3 regions of the Aeromonas sp. FDAARGOS 1414 genome follow, and region 1 is predicted to be linked to each of the others. Evidence: riboswitches for the same ligand, from Rfam matches in the RefSeq annotation. Region 1 holds a riboswitch; each other region holds the start of a gene.
What was found. A riboswitch is a leader RNA that binds a small molecule or an ion and turns the genes downstream of it on or off. The one in region 1 is predicted to bind cyclic di-GMP.
Positions count from the first base shown of each region.

Region 1 (5,310 bases):
TTCTTGATTGTTGTATTGAATACCCAGGGCAGTGTGGTGTGTATCACCCAAGCCGACCTTTGTGGGGTTATAGCTCAGCTGGGAGAGCGCTTGCATGGCATGCAAGAGGTCCGCGGTTCGATCCCGCGTAGCTCCACCATTATTTAGGATGAATGGCCGCCAGAACCATTCATTGAGTACCGAATTTGGGGTTATAGCTCAGCTGGGAGAGCGCTTGCATGGCATGCAAGAGGTCCGCGGTTCGATCCCGCGTAGCTCCACCAAATTCAGAGTGACTACCGTCATTCACACAAATCGGGGTTATAGCTCAGCTGGGAGAGCGCTTGCATGGCATGCAAGAGGTCCGCGGTTCGATCCCGCGTAGCTCCACCAAATTCTTGTTACAAGAAGCAATAAGGCCACCGCATCGCGGTGGCCTTTTTGTTTTCTCCATCATTTATTTTCTCCATACGTCCGTGCCTTTCATTTGTAAATCCAATGACCTGAATGAAAAAGCCCGCGAGAGTCGCGGGCTTTGCTTGCACTATTCAAATGCGCCTGTGGTTAACGGCGACGTCGCCAGGCCAGTGGCAACAGGGCTAGCAGGCCGAGTCCCAGCGCACCACCGCCTGAGGAGGTGTCCGGTTTGGTGGCATCGCTCTCCAGTCTCAGGTCGACGATGATGGGATCATGGTCGGAGGCACTGAAGGGGTTGTCAGACTTGAGCAATGTGCCGGTGTACTTGCTGCCGTATTCGAACAGGGAGCTTTCGAAGGAGTTGATGTGCCAGTCGGCGACACCTGCCACCTTGCTGGCCAGCGCCGGGTTGGCGAGGGCATAGTCAAGGGTGCCCAGCTCCCCGTCGTAGCTGTAGGAGATGGCTTTCTCCTTGTTGAATTTGACGTTGAGATCGATCAGGCCGTAGCTGCGAGTCACTTCGCGACCGAGCTGTTCATAGGAGTGATCACCGATAAAGGTGTGAGAGGCCGATACGATCTTACGCTCGCTGGTGGCCGGGTTGTAGTCGGTCAGCACCCGGATCGGATCTTCCTTGGCGTAGGAGTTGAAGTCGCCAACCAGCAGCACCTGGCCCGGCAGTTTGCTGACTGCCTCACCCAGCACCTTGGCGGCAGAGACCCGGAACTCGGTGCACTTGCCCTGCAGGTCGGCCGGTTCTGTCTTGCCATCGCCATTTTCGTAGCAGCCTGACCCCTTGGATTTGAGGTGGTTGACCACCAGTGTCAGCGGCTCCTTGCTCTTGGCGAGGGTGAAGGTCTGAACCAGCGAGTCGCGCTGACCGGCTGTCTTGGCCACACCACCTGTGGTGTAGCGCTGCTCCGGCAGCTTGATGACGCTGGCATCTCCGCTGGGGGTGAGCAGGGCAGGACGGTAGATCATTGCCACCATGATGGCGTCACCGCCGAAGAACTTGCCATCGGTAAGAGCAGTGACCGGCAGACGCACATAGGCGTAGTGTTTGCTCGCATCCTTTTGCTGTTCGTTGAGGCGGGTCACCAGATTGTGGAGGGCAGAGTTATCCTCGAAGCCGTTGTTCTCCATCTCCATCAGGCCGAGCAGATCGGCATCCATTGCGGTGATGGCATTGACGATCTTGGTGCGCTGCTTCTCGAACTCGGGCTGGCTCTTGGCACCCCGGTTGCAACCTTTGGCGTTGTCGGCATCCGCCTGATCCTTGCACAGGATATTGAGTGCACCGCCGATGCTGGAGTGACTGGTGAAGTAGTTGAGCACGTTGAAGCTGCCGATCCGCAGATCGCTGCCAGAGAGGCGAGCCGGCGCGTCTTGACGATCCTCTTCAGGGCTGCGCAGCAGAGCACCGGCAGCCAGGGTGACGTCGCTCGGTACCACCAGACGGAAGGCATCCTTGTTATAGACGATCACCCCCTCCAGCCCGGTCAGTTGATCACCGATACGCAGATAGCCCTGATCGGCATCCCAGCCTGGGAACCAGGGCAGTACGCCATCCGGTGCTTTGTAATCAGACTCTACTACCAGACGGTTGCTGCCATTTTTGGTAGCCAGCGCGACAGCGTCCGCACTGTTGGCGACATGGAGCTGGGTCGGTTTGATCAGCGGGGTTTTGTGGGCCAGCTCTAGGTTGTTGCGATAGACCTTGTAGTCGAAGCCGTAATTGCGGGTCAGGTGCAGGTCACTGCTGCTGTCGAGACGTACCCGCATCCCTTCGTGGCGATTGAGCGCTTGCGCCAGCGTCTCCCCTTCATTGACCTGCAGTACGCTGGTCGGCACCGCCAGTCCTTGCGCTGTGACCTGCAGGCGGGCTTTGCTGGATTCGAAGGTGGGTTTGAGCTGGGTGCCGCCGTAATACTCCTCGACTTTGGCTTCGAGGCAGAGTTCTGCCCCCGGTTTGATGTCGGCATAGTTGGTCGCAAACTCCTTGTCGTTCAGATAGACAAAGATGCCGTCAGAGGTGGCCGGATTGCCATCACCCACCGGGTCGGTCAGATAGAAACCCTTGGTCAGACTTTGGCCCAGCGTTGTCACGATACCGCGAACGTTGAAGGTGCCCGTGCTGATTTTACCGGTCACATTGCCGTTCTTGTCGGTCACGGTCTGGGTGGCCAGCGCGCTGGCGGAGCCTGTGCCCTGAATGGTCGGGATGGGGGTGAGTTGAGCCGGATCGGACGGGCAGACAAATGCCGCATGGGCGCCTGAGGATGCAAGTGCCAGCCCCACGGCCAGCGACAGCAGGGTACGAGTACCTTTCATAGGTGTTCCTTTTTTATTTTTGCCAGTGATTCCATAGCCTTGGCTCGTTGACCAAGGGCGCGCATTGTCACATTTCTGGCATGTCGTACCAGTGAGCCAACGCACATTCCAGGGATACAAACGAGCGCAAAGCAGCTTTTTTTGACTTGGCTAACATCTTGAAGTTACTGATAAAAGACCTATCAAGTGCGTCGGTGAGAAAGTGTGATCCTGCCGGCAACCACATATTTTTCTTCGAGAATGAAGATTGAGACTCAGCTGGTTGATTCCTATACTCGGCTTGTTCCTCACGGAACCCAGGTAAAGGGCAAACCGGTCGAGATGCCGGGACGCAATGCCTCCGGTCTTCAGAGCGTGCGATCCAGATAGCGGGGCTTCCCAGGGTGAGGGTGACGTTTGTGGCAGGTCCATTGCCAGTTGTCTGCGCCCATCACGCAGGTTGCGCTTGTTCTTTGCCTTGGTGACCAATGCCAAGACAAAACAAGGAAGATAACAATATGCAACAGACCCTAAGGCCCAGCAGGCTTGCCATGCTGGTGGCTTTGGCTGCCATGCCCGCCTGGGCACAGGCCGCCTATCCCGCCTATCAGGCCGGTACTGCCTACAAGGCCGGCGACATCGTCAGCAACGTCGGCAATCTCTATGAGTGCAAAGAATTTCCCTACTCCGGCTGGTGCGGGGCCTCGCCCTATCACTACGCTCCCGGAGTGGGTGTGGTCTGGGCCGATGCCTGGAAGCTGTATGGCGGGGACGTGCCGCCACCGGCACTCGGCGTAGCCGTCAGCTCGCCAGCTGCCGGCGCCAGTTTCAACGAGGGGGCCAGCGTCGCGCTGGCGGTGACCCTGAGCGGCCCGGTGACGGCGCTGGTTCGGGTGGAATACCTCATCAACGGCAAGCTGGTCGCCACGGCGAGCGCCTCGCCCTGGAACGGCAGCTGGAGTGCCGCCGGTGTCGGCGCCCATGCCCTCAAGGCACGGGCACTGGATAAAGATGGCAAGGTGCTGAGCGAGGCGGATTCGAACTTCAACGTCGCCGCCGTGGTGGCGCCGGAGGCGCCCAAGGTGAGCATCAGCAGTCCGGCCAGCGGCGCCAAGGTGACCCTGGGTCGCAGCGTGGCGGTGAGCGGCAACGTCACCGATGCCAACAACGACGTCGCCAAGGTCGAGCTGTTCGTCGATGGCAAGAAGGTGGGCGAAGACACCAGTGCCCCCTGGCAGGTGAACTGGACGCCCCAGAGCAAGGGGCTGGCCGGCCTCAAGCTGGTGGCGACCGACAAGGAGAACCTGAGCGGCGAATCGAGCCAGGTCGACGTACAGGTGGAAGAGGCAGCCCTGCCGCCCACCGGCGGCAACCTCTCCTGCGACATTCGCCAGATCTACCGCCCGGACGGCTACGAGTGCATGGGGGATGACCACGCCCGTCGGGTCATCGGTTATTTCACCTCCTGGCGTACCGGCAAGAACGGCTTGCCCTCCTATCTGGTGAGCGACATTCCCTGGGACAAGATCACCCATATCAACTATGCCTTCGCGGCGGTGGACGAGCAGAGCCACACCATCAAGGTGGACGACTCGGCGACCAAGATGACCTGGGACGGCGTGCCGGGTGCCGAGATGGATCCGGAGTTTGCCTACAAGGGCCACTTCAACCTGCTGTCGAAGTACAAGAAGCAGTATCCGGACGTGAAGACCCTCATCTCGGTGGGGGGCTGGGCCGATACCCGCGGCTTCTATACCGCCACCACCAAGGGTGACTGCTCGGTCAATACTGCCGGTATCAACACCCTGGCTGATTCGGCGGTGAGTTTTATCCGCCAGTACGGCTTTGATGGGGTCGATATCGACTACGAATACCCCACCTCGATGAAGGATGCGGGCAACCCCAACGACTTCCCGCTCTCCAACCAGTGCCGTGGCAAGCTGTTTGCCAACTACAAGGTGCTGATGCAGACTCTGCGCAGCAAGCTCGACAGCGCCGGCAGCGAGGATGGTCGCAAGTACATGCTGACCATCGCCTCGCCGGCCTCGGCCTACCTGCTGCGCGGCATGGAGAACTTCCAGGTCACCCAGTACCTCGACTACGTCAACCTGATGACTTACGACTTCCACGGCGCTTGGAACAACTTCGTCGGTCACAACGCCGCCCTGTTTGACAACAAGGCGGATGCCGAACTTGCCCACTGGGGCGTCTATACCCAGAGCCAGTTTGGCGGTATCGGCTACCTCAACGCGGCCTGGTCTGCCCACTACTTCCGTGGCGCCCTGGCGGCCGGCAAGATCAACGTGGGCGTGCCTTACTACACCCGCGGCTGGCAAGGGGTCAGCGGTGGCACCCACGGCCTGGCTGGCAAGGCAGCCCTGCCGAGCCAGAGCGATTGTCAGCCGGGCACCGGTGGCAGCACCATTCCGTGCGGCAACGGGGCGGTCGGCATCGACAACATCTGGCACGATCTCGACAAGAACGGCAAGGAGATCGGCGGTGGCGCCGTGCCCATGTGGCATGCCAAGAACCTGGAGAACGCCGCCAGCCTGGGTATCACCACCATGCCGAGCTACGGCCAGGCCTGGGGGCTGGATCCCAACA
Region 1 is NZ_CP077210.1:2,676,625-2,681,934, reverse strand. It holds tRNA gene I6L44_RS11890 (tRNA-Ala) at 64-139, shown strand; tRNA gene I6L44_RS11885 (tRNA-Ala) at 188-263, shown strand; tRNA gene I6L44_RS11880 (tRNA-Ala) at 297-372, shown strand; gene I6L44_RS11875 (ExeM/NucH family extracellular endonuclease) at 544-2,727, opposite strand; cyclic di-GMP riboswitch class I at 3,024-3,109, shown strand; gene I6L44_RS11870 (glycosyl hydrolase family 18 protein) at 3,258-5,310, shown strand, end outside.

Region 2 (5,310 bases), 940 kb from region 1:
CGGGCATAGAGGTCGAGATAGAAGCTACCGCGCAGCTCGTCGTCGGCATCGAAGATGTCGTAGAAGCGCACGTCAGGGTGCCAGGTGTCGATGCCGAGGCGCTCGCGAACCTTCATGCCGAACACCCGCTTGACCACTTCGAACAACCCTTTCACCACCTTGTTGGCAGGGAAATAGGGGCGCAGCTGCTCATCGGAGATGGAGAACTTGTGCTGTTTGAGCTTCTCGGCGTAGTAGGCGAGATCCCAGGCGGCCAGCTCGCTCTGACCATGCTGCTCGGCGGCGAAGGCGCGGATCTCCTCCAGCTCGGCCTTGCCTTGCGGCAGGGATTTGGCCGCCAGATCGGTGAGGAAGCTCACCACCTGTTCGGTCTTGTCCGCCATCTTGGTGGCCAGGGAGAGCTCGGCATAGTTGGCAAAGCCCAGCAGTTGGGCCAGTTCGCGGCGCAGGGTGAGCAGCTCGCTCATGATGGCGGAGTTGTCCCACTTGCCCGCATTGGGGCCCTGATCGGAGGCGCGGGTGGTGAAGGCCTCATACATCTCGGCGCGCAGTTCGCGGTTGTCCGCGTACATCATCACCGGCAGGTAGGAAGGGATATCCAGCGTGAACAGCCACCCCTCTTTGCCTTTAAGTTCAGCCATCTGACGGGCAGCGGCACGCACGCTCTCGGGCAGACCAGCCAGTTCGGCTTCATCAACCACCAGCTTGTGCCAGCCCTGGGTCGCATCCAGCACGTTGTTGCTGAAACGGGAGGCCAGCTCGGAGAGGCGGGCCTGAATTTCGCCGTAGCGCTGCTGCGCCTCGGCAGGCAGACCGATGCCGGAGAGGCGGAAGTCACGCAGGGTATTCTGGATCTCCTTGCGCTGGGCGCCGCTGAGCAGCGGGAAATCATCGCTCTGGGAGAGGGCCAGATAGGCCTGATAGAGCCCTTCATGTTGACCGACATAGGTCTGGAATTCGGAGAGCAGCGGCAGGCAGGCGTCATGGGCCTCGCGCAGCGCTTCGCTGTTGAGTACGGAGTTGAGGTGGCTGACCGGTGACCAGATCCGTGACAGGCGGTCATTTACCTCTTCCAGCGGGGCAATCAGGCTATCCCAGGTATGGGGATCACGCTGGGCCAGCACATCGCTGATCTTCTGCTTGCAGTCAGCAATCGCCTGAATCACGGCAGGCTGAACCTGCTCCGGCTTGATCTGGCTGAAAGGGGGCAGTGAATCCATTGTCAGCAAAGGGTTATTCATCCCGGTTACCTCTTGTTTGGTCTTGAACAGACCGCTTTAGCAGCTCTGTATGGCTTTCTAACATGTGGCCAAGCCACGCAATAATCAAGCGGGAATCCGCCGCAACCCTGTACTTTTCCAGCCATTGCGACCCGGATCTCTGCCGTTGCTGCAGTTTTGCCATCAACAGCCAGTAACAGGATGAATCTGTGGGCCTTTTTTGGCTCTTATCGCTACTTTCAAGGGGCAAAAAGCCGCCATTTACCGGCGCCACAGCTGCCAGCCAAGTGCCGTCATGCTCAATCATGGAAACGGACAAGATGTGGTAACTGTAACAAATTATCAATATTTTTCAGTCAATTAGAATCAAAACCAACTATTGATTAATTTATTTTCAAGCATCTATCATAGGTAACCTGCCATGCAGGTCACTTGATTCTCTGTGCTGCACAGAAATCGGGTGAAAAAGGCAAAGTGACCCGAAAGGGCGCGACGCAAAGCCACCGGTCTAAGGGAAAACACCTATGACAGCGGGGCTGCCCCCGGGGACGTCCGGTCACAACCGACGCCCCATTTGCACCGTACGGAGAGACGATGAACAAACTCAAATTATCCCTGCTTGGCTGCCTGCTCGGCATGGGCACCCCCATGGCATATGCCGCCAGTGCCGGTCAGGCGATGGTTAACCCCCAGTCCGGCGTAGTGGTCGGCTACTGGCACAACTGGTGTGACGGCTCGGGCTACAAGGGCGGTATCGCCCCCTGCGTCAAGCTCGATCAGGTCAACCCGCAATACAACGTGGTCGATGTCTCCTTCATGAAGGTCTATGGCAGCGATCCCATCCCCACCTTCAAACTCGACCCGGCCATCGGCATGAGCGAAAGCCAGTTTATCGAGCAGATCGCCGAGCTGAACCGTCAGGGCCGAGCCGTGCTGCTGGCGCTGGGCGGTGCCGATGCACACATCGAGCTGCGCAAGGGTCAGGAGCAGGCCTTTGCCGACGAGATCATCCGTCTGGTGGAGACCTACGGCTTCGACGGGCTGGATATCGATCTGGAACAGGCCGCCATCACCGCCGCCGACAACCAGACCGTGATCCCGGCAGCCCTGCGTCTGGTCAAGGATCACTACCGCGCCCAGGGGAAAAACTTCCTCATCACCATGGCGCCGGAGTTCCCCTATCTGACCCAGACTGGCGCCTACATCCCCTATATCCGCAATCTGGAAGGGTACTACGACTGGATCAACCCCCAGTTCTACAACCAGGGTGGCGACGGTATCTACATCGATGGCATCGGCTGGATTGCCCAGAACAACGATGCCCTGAAAGAAGAGTTCATCTACTACATGGCGGATTCGCTGAGCAACGGTACCCGCGGCTTCTACAAGATCCCCCATGACAAGCTGGTGTTCGGTATTCCGACCAACATTGACGCCGCAGCCACTGGCTATGTGCAGGATCCGCAGAAGCTCTACAACGCCTTCAACCGCCTGAAGAGCGAGGGGCAACCGCTGCGTGGCGTGATGACCTGGTCCATCAACTGGGACATGGGCCGCAACGCCGCCGGTCAGTCCTACAACGAATCCTTCATAAAGAGCTACGGCCCCTTCATCCACGATCAGGAGATCACGCCCCCGGTCGACAACGGCAAGCCGGTGTTCAGCGGCCTGAGCGATACCCGCATCAAGCAGGGTACTGCCTTTGATCCGCTGGCCGGGGTCAGCGCCAACGACAAGGAAGATGGCGACCTGACTGGCCAGATCCAGGTGGAAGGATCGGTAGACAGCCAGCGCATCGGCCTCTACCCCCTCACCTACAAGGTGAGCGATCGCGACAACAACGTCACCGAGCAGGTACGCACCATCGAGGTCTACAGCATGAAGCCGGTGTTCAGCGGTGTCACCGACACCACGCTGGAACTGGGTACCGCTTTCGATCCGATGACCGGCGTCAGCGCCCATGATGAAGAAGATGGCGACCTGACCGCCCAAATCAAGGTCAGCGGCAACGTCGACAGCAGCAAGGTCGGCCGCTACACCCTCACCTATCAGGTGAGCGACAGCGCCGGTCAGCAGGTAACCCAGCAGCGCAACGTGACCGTCAGGGAGCAGGGCGCCGTCTGTGAAAACAGTTGGGATGCCAAGAAGGTCTACGTGGGCGGCGACATCGTCAGCCACAACGGCAAGAACTGGCTGGCTGGCTGGTGGACCCAGAACGAAGAGCCGGGCACCACGGGTGACTGGGGCGTCTGGCGCGTACAGGGCGACAGCGACTGCGGCGGCACAACGCCACCCGCCGAAGGCAGCAGCGACTTCACCGTCAGCGCCATGGCGAGCGAGTACACCATAGTCAACGGTCAGGTCAGCATCCGTTTCAACGTGACCACCGCCAACCCGGTACAGATCACCGCAACTCTGGAGCAGAGCGGACTCAGCCACGGTACCACCAGCAGCCAGGTGAACGGCACCAGCACCCTGGTGCTGCAGGGCAGCAATGTCACCGATGGCAGCTACGAAGTGGTGATCACCGGTCTGGCTGACGGCCAGCAGCCGGTGGTGCAGCGCTTCCCGGTTGCGCTGACCGAAGAAAGCAGCAGCGGTGGCGAAGGTGACTACCCGGCCTACGCCCCCAACACCGGCTATCAGGCCGGTGATCGGGTCAGCAATGCCGGTGGCAACTACGAGTGCAAACCCTGGCCCTACAGCGGCTGGTGTGGCGGCTCGACCAGCCACTATGCGCCGGGTACCGGCTCTGCCTGGAGCGATGCCTGGATCAAGCTCTGACCTTGCCCCAACCACTAACGGGGGCCGACAGGCCCCCGCCCATATCCTGCCCGTCGGCCACGCTGCCGATGGGCAGGATGCACTGACCCGGACGGGTTAGCCCCTCTCTTTTACATGCTTGCCAACCACCCAAAAACATCCAACAACAACCAAGATAAGGAAATCACCATGCCAAGAACCACCAAGCTTGCCACCCTGCTCGGTTTGCTGCTGTCGGCCCATGTCGTGGCCGATGAGCGCGAACAAGCCTATTTCAAACAAACCTATCAGGAGCACTACGAACAGATGACGGCACGCCTCGCCGCGCTGCATCAGAGTGCGGCTGACGAGCAGGACGTGATCATCAAGGATGGCAAGCGCCACCTTGCCATCAACGGCCTGCTCTACCCGCTGACGGCGGATAACCACATCCTGTTCGATCTGCCCAAACCCCACTTTTTCGACGAAACAGCCATTCGTAACGTCTTTGATTTCTTCGATGAGGAGTGGGAGCTGACCTGGTACGACGGTGGGGTCGTAGCGGTCAACAAACGCTTTGGCAACTATGACTACGGCAACGGCTGTCTGCTGGAGTACTTCCCCCACGGCCAGATCCAGAATGGCGAACGCCCCCGGGTGGTGATGGAGACCAGCTCCTGCAGCGTCAACTCGTTTGCCACCTCGCTGCAATATCTGGACAAAGGCGAGGAGCTGACGGCCGACCAGCTGGGGCTGGACGCCAGCCTGATCACGGCGGTCGAGCGCTATCAGGATCGGCTCTATGTCAGCCAGAACGGCAATCCGGGCCATGTGGCCATTATCGATATCCCGAGCCGCCAGCAGATTGGCGAGATCCGCGGCACCGCAACCGGCAGTACCACGGCCTACAACCAGGTCAGCGAACTGTTTGTCCGCAACAACCAGCTCTACGTGGTCTCGCGCTACTCGCACCGGGTCGATATCTTCGATCTGGCCGACGAGCATCGCCATGTCACCACCCTGGGAACCGGCCGAGATTCCGGCAGCAACAGCCTGCACCGCGCCCAGGCCGTCTTTGCCAATCAGGATTACGTGCTGGTGGCCGATGCGCTGAGCGAGATCAAGGTCTACCGCCAGCAGGATGTGACGCCGGAGAACAGCCTCAAAACCCCCATCGCCGGTCGGCTCGCCTTTGAAGGAAAATACAGCCACCGTCTGGTGCAACTCTATCAGGTGGGTGACTATCTCCTGGCCCACACCTCCGGCAAAAACTACTACATCTATGACCTGCGCAAACTGGCTGATGCCATCGCCAGCAACACCCCGCTGGCGCCTGAGCAGGTGATCG
Region 2 is NZ_CP077210.1:3,613,348-3,618,657, forward strand. It holds gene prlC (oligopeptidase A) at 1-1,241, opposite strand, end outside; cyclic di-GMP riboswitch class I at 1,679-1,764, shown strand; gene I6L44_RS20590 (immunoglobulin-like domain-containing protein) at 1,815-4,004, shown strand; gene I6L44_RS16365 (hypothetical protein) at 4,173-5,310, shown strand, end outside.
Region 2: linked by a shared signal. The riboswitch ahead of I6L44_RS20590 (immunoglobulin-like domain-containing protein) and the one ahead of I6L44_RS11870 (glycosyl hydrolase family 18 protein) in region 1 are both predicted to bind cyclic di-GMP.

Region 3 (5,310 bases), 410 kb from region 1:
CGGGCAGACGGGCCGGATTGGCGCAAAAAGCCTTGTAGGCCTGCTCGGCCGCGGTAAAACCGGCCTGATCGTCGCTGGTGCCCATATAGGTGGACCAGAAGAGATCCTCCTTGCGCCTGTGTACCTGCAGATAGTCGGCGTTGAGCTGGTTGAAGTAATTCCTGGCAATGGAACTCATAAATTCCCTCTTGTTATGGGGTCACCCGCAGCGGGGCCCACTCCTTTTTTAGTGAAATGCCAAATGATTCACACTCTTTGGCAAAAATTGCGCAGGGATGCGCCTGAACACGCTACCAAAAAATGGGGAGTGCTGTCTGCTGGCTATACTGTTGTCAAAACGCTCATTTAAGGGCGCGCGACCACTGGTTAATAGTAAATAAGTTGTTACATCAAGCAATTGGCTGCCGCAGTAACGAGCCATAGAAAATCAACAGGGAATGAGGGTTTCGTCATGTTCAAGCTCGGTGATATCACCGTGAGCCGCAAATTGTTTTTGCTGCTCACGTTGGCGTTTGTCGGTTTTGTCTCGCTGCTGTTCATCTCGGCCAACGCGCTCCAGCGCAATCTGATGAGTGAGCGAGAGGCGCGGCTCAATGCGGTATTAAGCCAGGCCATGAGCCAGATCCAGTTTCTGGCCAGCACCCTGCCTATGGAGCAGGCGCAGCAAGAGGCACGCAAGCTGCTGACCAATATGCGCTTTGACGACAACAACTATCTGTTCGTGATCAATGAGAACCGCCAGATGCTGGTGCACCCCATCCGGCCGGAGCTGGTCGGCCAGACCATGGGGGAAGGAACAGGTGCCACCGCCGGGCAGTTCTGGCTGCAGATGGTCGATATTGCCAAGGGAGGCAAACAGGGCACCCTGCAATATGTCTGGAGCGGCCCATCGGGCGAAACTGCTGACAAGCTCTCCATGGTGTCAGGCTATCAACCCTGGGGCTGGATCCTCGGTTCCGGCATGCTGCTGCAAGATATCCAGCAGACCATCTGGGCCCAGTACATGAAGATGGGTAGCGCCACCGCCATTGTGACCCTGCTGATGGGGCTGCTGGGCTGGCGCATCACCCGCTCCATCGTCTCCCCCCTCAACCAGATCAACAACGCCATGCAACGGGTCGCCCAGGGGGATCTGGTGGTGAGCATCCCGGTACATGGCAAGGATGAGCTGGGCATGGTCGCCCGCTGTACCAATCAGAGTCTCGATGCCATTCGTCACGCCCTGCTGGAGGCCAGTCTGGGTGCCCGCAACGTGGCCGATGCAGCCCTGCGCATCGCCGCCTCCGCCGAGCAAACCAATCAGGCGGTGAGCAGCCAGCGGGATCAGCTGGCCCAGCTCGCCACAGCCATGAATGAGATGAGCGCCACCATCTCCGATGTGGCCGGGCATGCCGAAAATACCGCGCGGGATACCCAGGAAGCGACCGGAGAAGCTGGCCTCGGCAACCGTGACGTTCACGCCAGTGTGCACGGCATCAAGGCGCTGGCTACCGAGGTGGAGCAGGCCACCCTGCAGGTCAACCAGCTCAAAGAGGGGGTCATGCAGATCGGTGAAGTGACCGCCGTCATCAGCTCCATCTCGGATCAGACCAATCTGCTGGCTCTCAACGCCGCCATAGAGGCCGCCCGTGCTGGCGAGCAGGGGCGTGGCTTTGCCGTAGTCGCCGATGAAGTGCGCCAGCTGGCCAGTCGTACCCGCCAGTCCACCGAAGAGATCCAGAGCACCATCGCCCAGTTGCAGCAACGGGCCGTCACTGCTGCCAATGCCATGGATGCCAGCCGAAAACTGGCCGAAAGCAGCGTCAACCAGTCACAACAAGCGGGTCAGGATCTCACTCTGATCGTCAACCATATCCAGCATGTGAGCGACATGGCGACCCAGATCGCTACCGCCGCCGAACAGCAGAGCATGGTGGCCGAGGATATGAATCGCAACGTCAGCGGCATCAACGACTCGGCGCTCGAGATGTCCCAGTCCGCCTCGCAACTGGCGCAGGAGAGCGAACTGCTGGCCGGTCTCTCCCGCAGCCTGGATGAGCGGCTTGCGGTGTTCAAACTGGGCAAGGAGTCCAGCAAGACTCCTATGATGCCAACTCTACATCACTCCAATAGCGAGCAGCGCGCCCGCCATTGATGGCGTCAATCCGTGTCGCCTTGTCACTCGACCTGCCAGCTCGGCTGGCAGGTTTTTTTAAGCCGAAAAACGCGCAGCAAGCATGCATCTTATCGGCATATTCAACGGCATTCGACGCCATTCATAAACAAGAGAACAATTTAAAAACAGCCAGTTAGAACGTTTTTTGTGCCACCGGATTATGCATTTAAACATTCAACTTCAAATAATTAATCAATGCGGTGCACAATGCTGATGGCCGAACATTTGGCCCATCACTAACCATCTAGTCATTTGGCAAACTGACCGAAAGGTCGGGACGCAAAGCCTCCGGTCTACAGACGTTTTGTCCAGGATAGCGGGGTTGCCACACGCAAGTGTGCATCGGGGAACTCCCTGGCCAACTGACTGCCCACATCTATCGAACAGAGGAATGTATGGCAGCAAAAATCCAACTCAATCACATCGCGGCGGTGCTGGCCCTGCTGGCCAGCGGCAGCGCCCTGGCTCATGGCTACATCAGCCAGCCCGAGAGCCGCAACTACCTGTGCAAAACCGGCGGCAACAGCCAGTGTGGAGGCGTACAGTGGGAACCCCAGAGCGTGGAGGGGCCATCAGGCTTCCCGCAAACCGGCCCGCAGGATGGTCAAATCGCCTCGGCGGGCAGCCCGCGCTGGAGCGAGCTGAACATCCAGACCAGCGACCGCTGGACCAAGCGTGAAATACAGCCCGGCCCCTTCGCCATCAGCTGGACCTTCACCGCCAACCACGTCACCCGCAACTGGCGCTACTACCTCACCAAGCAGGACTGGAACCCCAATCAACCGCTCACTCGCGACTCGTTCGACCTGACCCCCTTCTGCGTCATCGACGGCAACATGGTGCAGCCGCCCAAGCAGGTGACCCATAACTGTGTCCTGCCGGAGCGCACCGGTTATCAGGTGATCCTCGGCGTGTGGGAAGTGGGCGACACCAGCAACAGCTTCTACAACATCATCGATGCCAAGTTCAAAGATGGTAGCCAGCCGCCGCTGGAGTGGAGCCAGGCCGGCACCATCTACCCCTCCATCGACCTCGCGGTGGGTGACAAGGCGATGACCCGGGTATTCGATGCCAACGGCGAGCGCCCCGATCTGCAGACCGTGCTGACCATCACCAATGCCGAGCAGGGCCAGAAGAACAACTGGGCCCATGCCCTCGCCGGCAAGCTCAACGCCGAGCAGAGCCTGATCCGCGCCGGTCAGCAAGGAGCCGATGGCCAGTTCAATCCGATCTACGGCATGAACCCCGTCTATCTGCATCGAGACAGCAAACTGGATCGAGTCGAGATTGATCTGCAACAGCTGCAGCCGCCGGTAGTGGACAGCATCAGCGTCAGCGGTCTGGCCAGCGACTATGTGCTGGACAACGGCAAGGCAACCCTCGATTTCACCGTCACCACACAGGGCGATCTGGCCGTCACCAACACCCTCTATGACCACGGCGGCGTCGCCAAGGGTGAAAGCAGCGCTGACATCAAGGACAGCAGCCACACCTTCACCATGGCGCTGGAAGGGCTCAAGGCCGGTCACCACCAGCTGGTGATCAAGGCCACCCCGAAAACGGGCGGCGAGACCATTCAGCAGACCATGGATCTGATGTTCAAGGAGCAGAGCAGCGGCGAATACGACTTCGTCTTCCCGAACTCGCTCAAATCCTATGCCGCCGGCACCAAGGTGCAGCAGCCGAAAAATGGCAAGATCTATCAGTGCAAGCCCTTCCCCTACAGCGGCTACTGCCAGCAGTGGACCACCACTGCCACCCAGTACGAGCCGGGTTTCGGCTCCCACTGGCAAATGGCGTGGGATGAAGTGCACTAACCCACGCTTGGCCACATAAAAAAGGGCGTCCTCTCTAGCAGGGGACGCCCGGAAAAATCAAACCTTGCGGTTTGCATACCAACGGAACCAAGACCTCACTCTTCACTTACTTCACACACTCAACACACTCAACACACTCTTCAAACAGGATTTGTCCATTAACCCTGCCATTTTCCTCCTTCGACAATCACATCATTCGGATCGGTATCAGGGCTCAGCTTGTCACGCACATACTGGTCATAGAGTTTCAGCAGGTACTTCTCCTCCCCCAGCTTGGCGAGACGGTCGTTGACCCAGTCACGCAGCTCGATATTGCCCTTCTTCACCGCCGGGGCGATCGGGTCTTCCGAGCCCAATTTTTCGGGCAATACCCGGTAGCCCGGATTCTCCTTGGCCCAGCTGAACAGCACCAGATTGTCCTGGGCGTAGGCGTCACCGCGCCCTTGGGCCAGTGCCTGCAAAGATTCGGTGTTCTTCTCGAACTTGAGAACCTTCCACTCTGGGTGGTTACGGGTCAGCCAGATGTCGGCCGTGGTGCCGGTGGTCACGATCAGGGTCTTGCTGGCCAGATCATCGAGCTTCTTGGCCGGACTCCCTTCCGGCACCAGCACCTGTACCGCCACTCGCAGGTTCGGGTTGGTGAAATCCACCACCTCGCGCCGCTCCGGGGTCACCGTCATATTGGCGAGGATCAGATCCACCTTGTCGCTCTGCAGGAAGGGGATGCGGCTGGCTGGCTCCACCGCCACGAACTCGATCTTGTTCTCGTCCCCCAGCAGATCCTTGGCGAAGCGGCGGCCGAGATCGGTGTCAAAACCGACGTAGTTCCCCTTCTCGTCCACGTAGCCAAACGGCGGCTTGTCGGTGAAGACGCCGACGATGAGCTTGTCCCGCGCCTTGATCTTGTCGAGGGAACCGTCCGCCGCATGGGCGGCGCCACTGGCAATACCCAGTCCCAATAAGGCACTAAGCAGAACCGAGGTGATTTTTTTCATGCTGACTCCTTTCGTTTGATGACATTTGTATAAGAAAACTTGGCGAGGAACTGGCGCGCACGCTGGCTCCTGGGATTGTCGAAAAATTGGTGAGGTGCTGCCTGCTCCAGAATGTGGCCGCCATCCATGAAGACGATGCGATCCGCCACCGCCCGGGCGAAGGCCAGCTCGTGGGTGACGATAAGCAGGGTCATGCCGCTGCCGGCGAGATCGCGGATCACCTCCAGCACCTCCTGCACCATCTCGGGATCCAGCGCAGCGGTCACCTCGTCAAACAGCATCACCTGCGGGTTCATGCACAGCGCCCGCACGATGGCGATGCGCTGCTGCTGGCCGCCGGAAA
Region 3 is NZ_CP077210.1:3,088,264-3,093,573, forward strand. It holds gene I6L44_RS13820 (M3 family metallopeptidase) at 1-178, opposite strand, end outside; gene I6L44_RS13825 (methyl-accepting chemotaxis protein) at 452-2,134, shown strand; cyclic di-GMP riboswitch class I at 2,400-2,485, shown strand; gene gbpA (N-acetylglucosamine-binding protein GbpA) at 2,551-3,972, shown strand; gene I6L44_RS13835 (transporter substrate-binding domain-containing protein) at 4,131-4,967, opposite strand; gene I6L44_RS13840 (amino acid ABC transporter ATP-binding protein) at 4,964-5,310, opposite strand, start outside.
Region 3: linked by a shared signal. The riboswitch ahead of gbpA (N-acetylglucosamine-binding protein GbpA) and the one ahead of I6L44_RS11870 (glycosyl hydrolase family 18 protein) in region 1 are both predicted to bind cyclic di-GMP.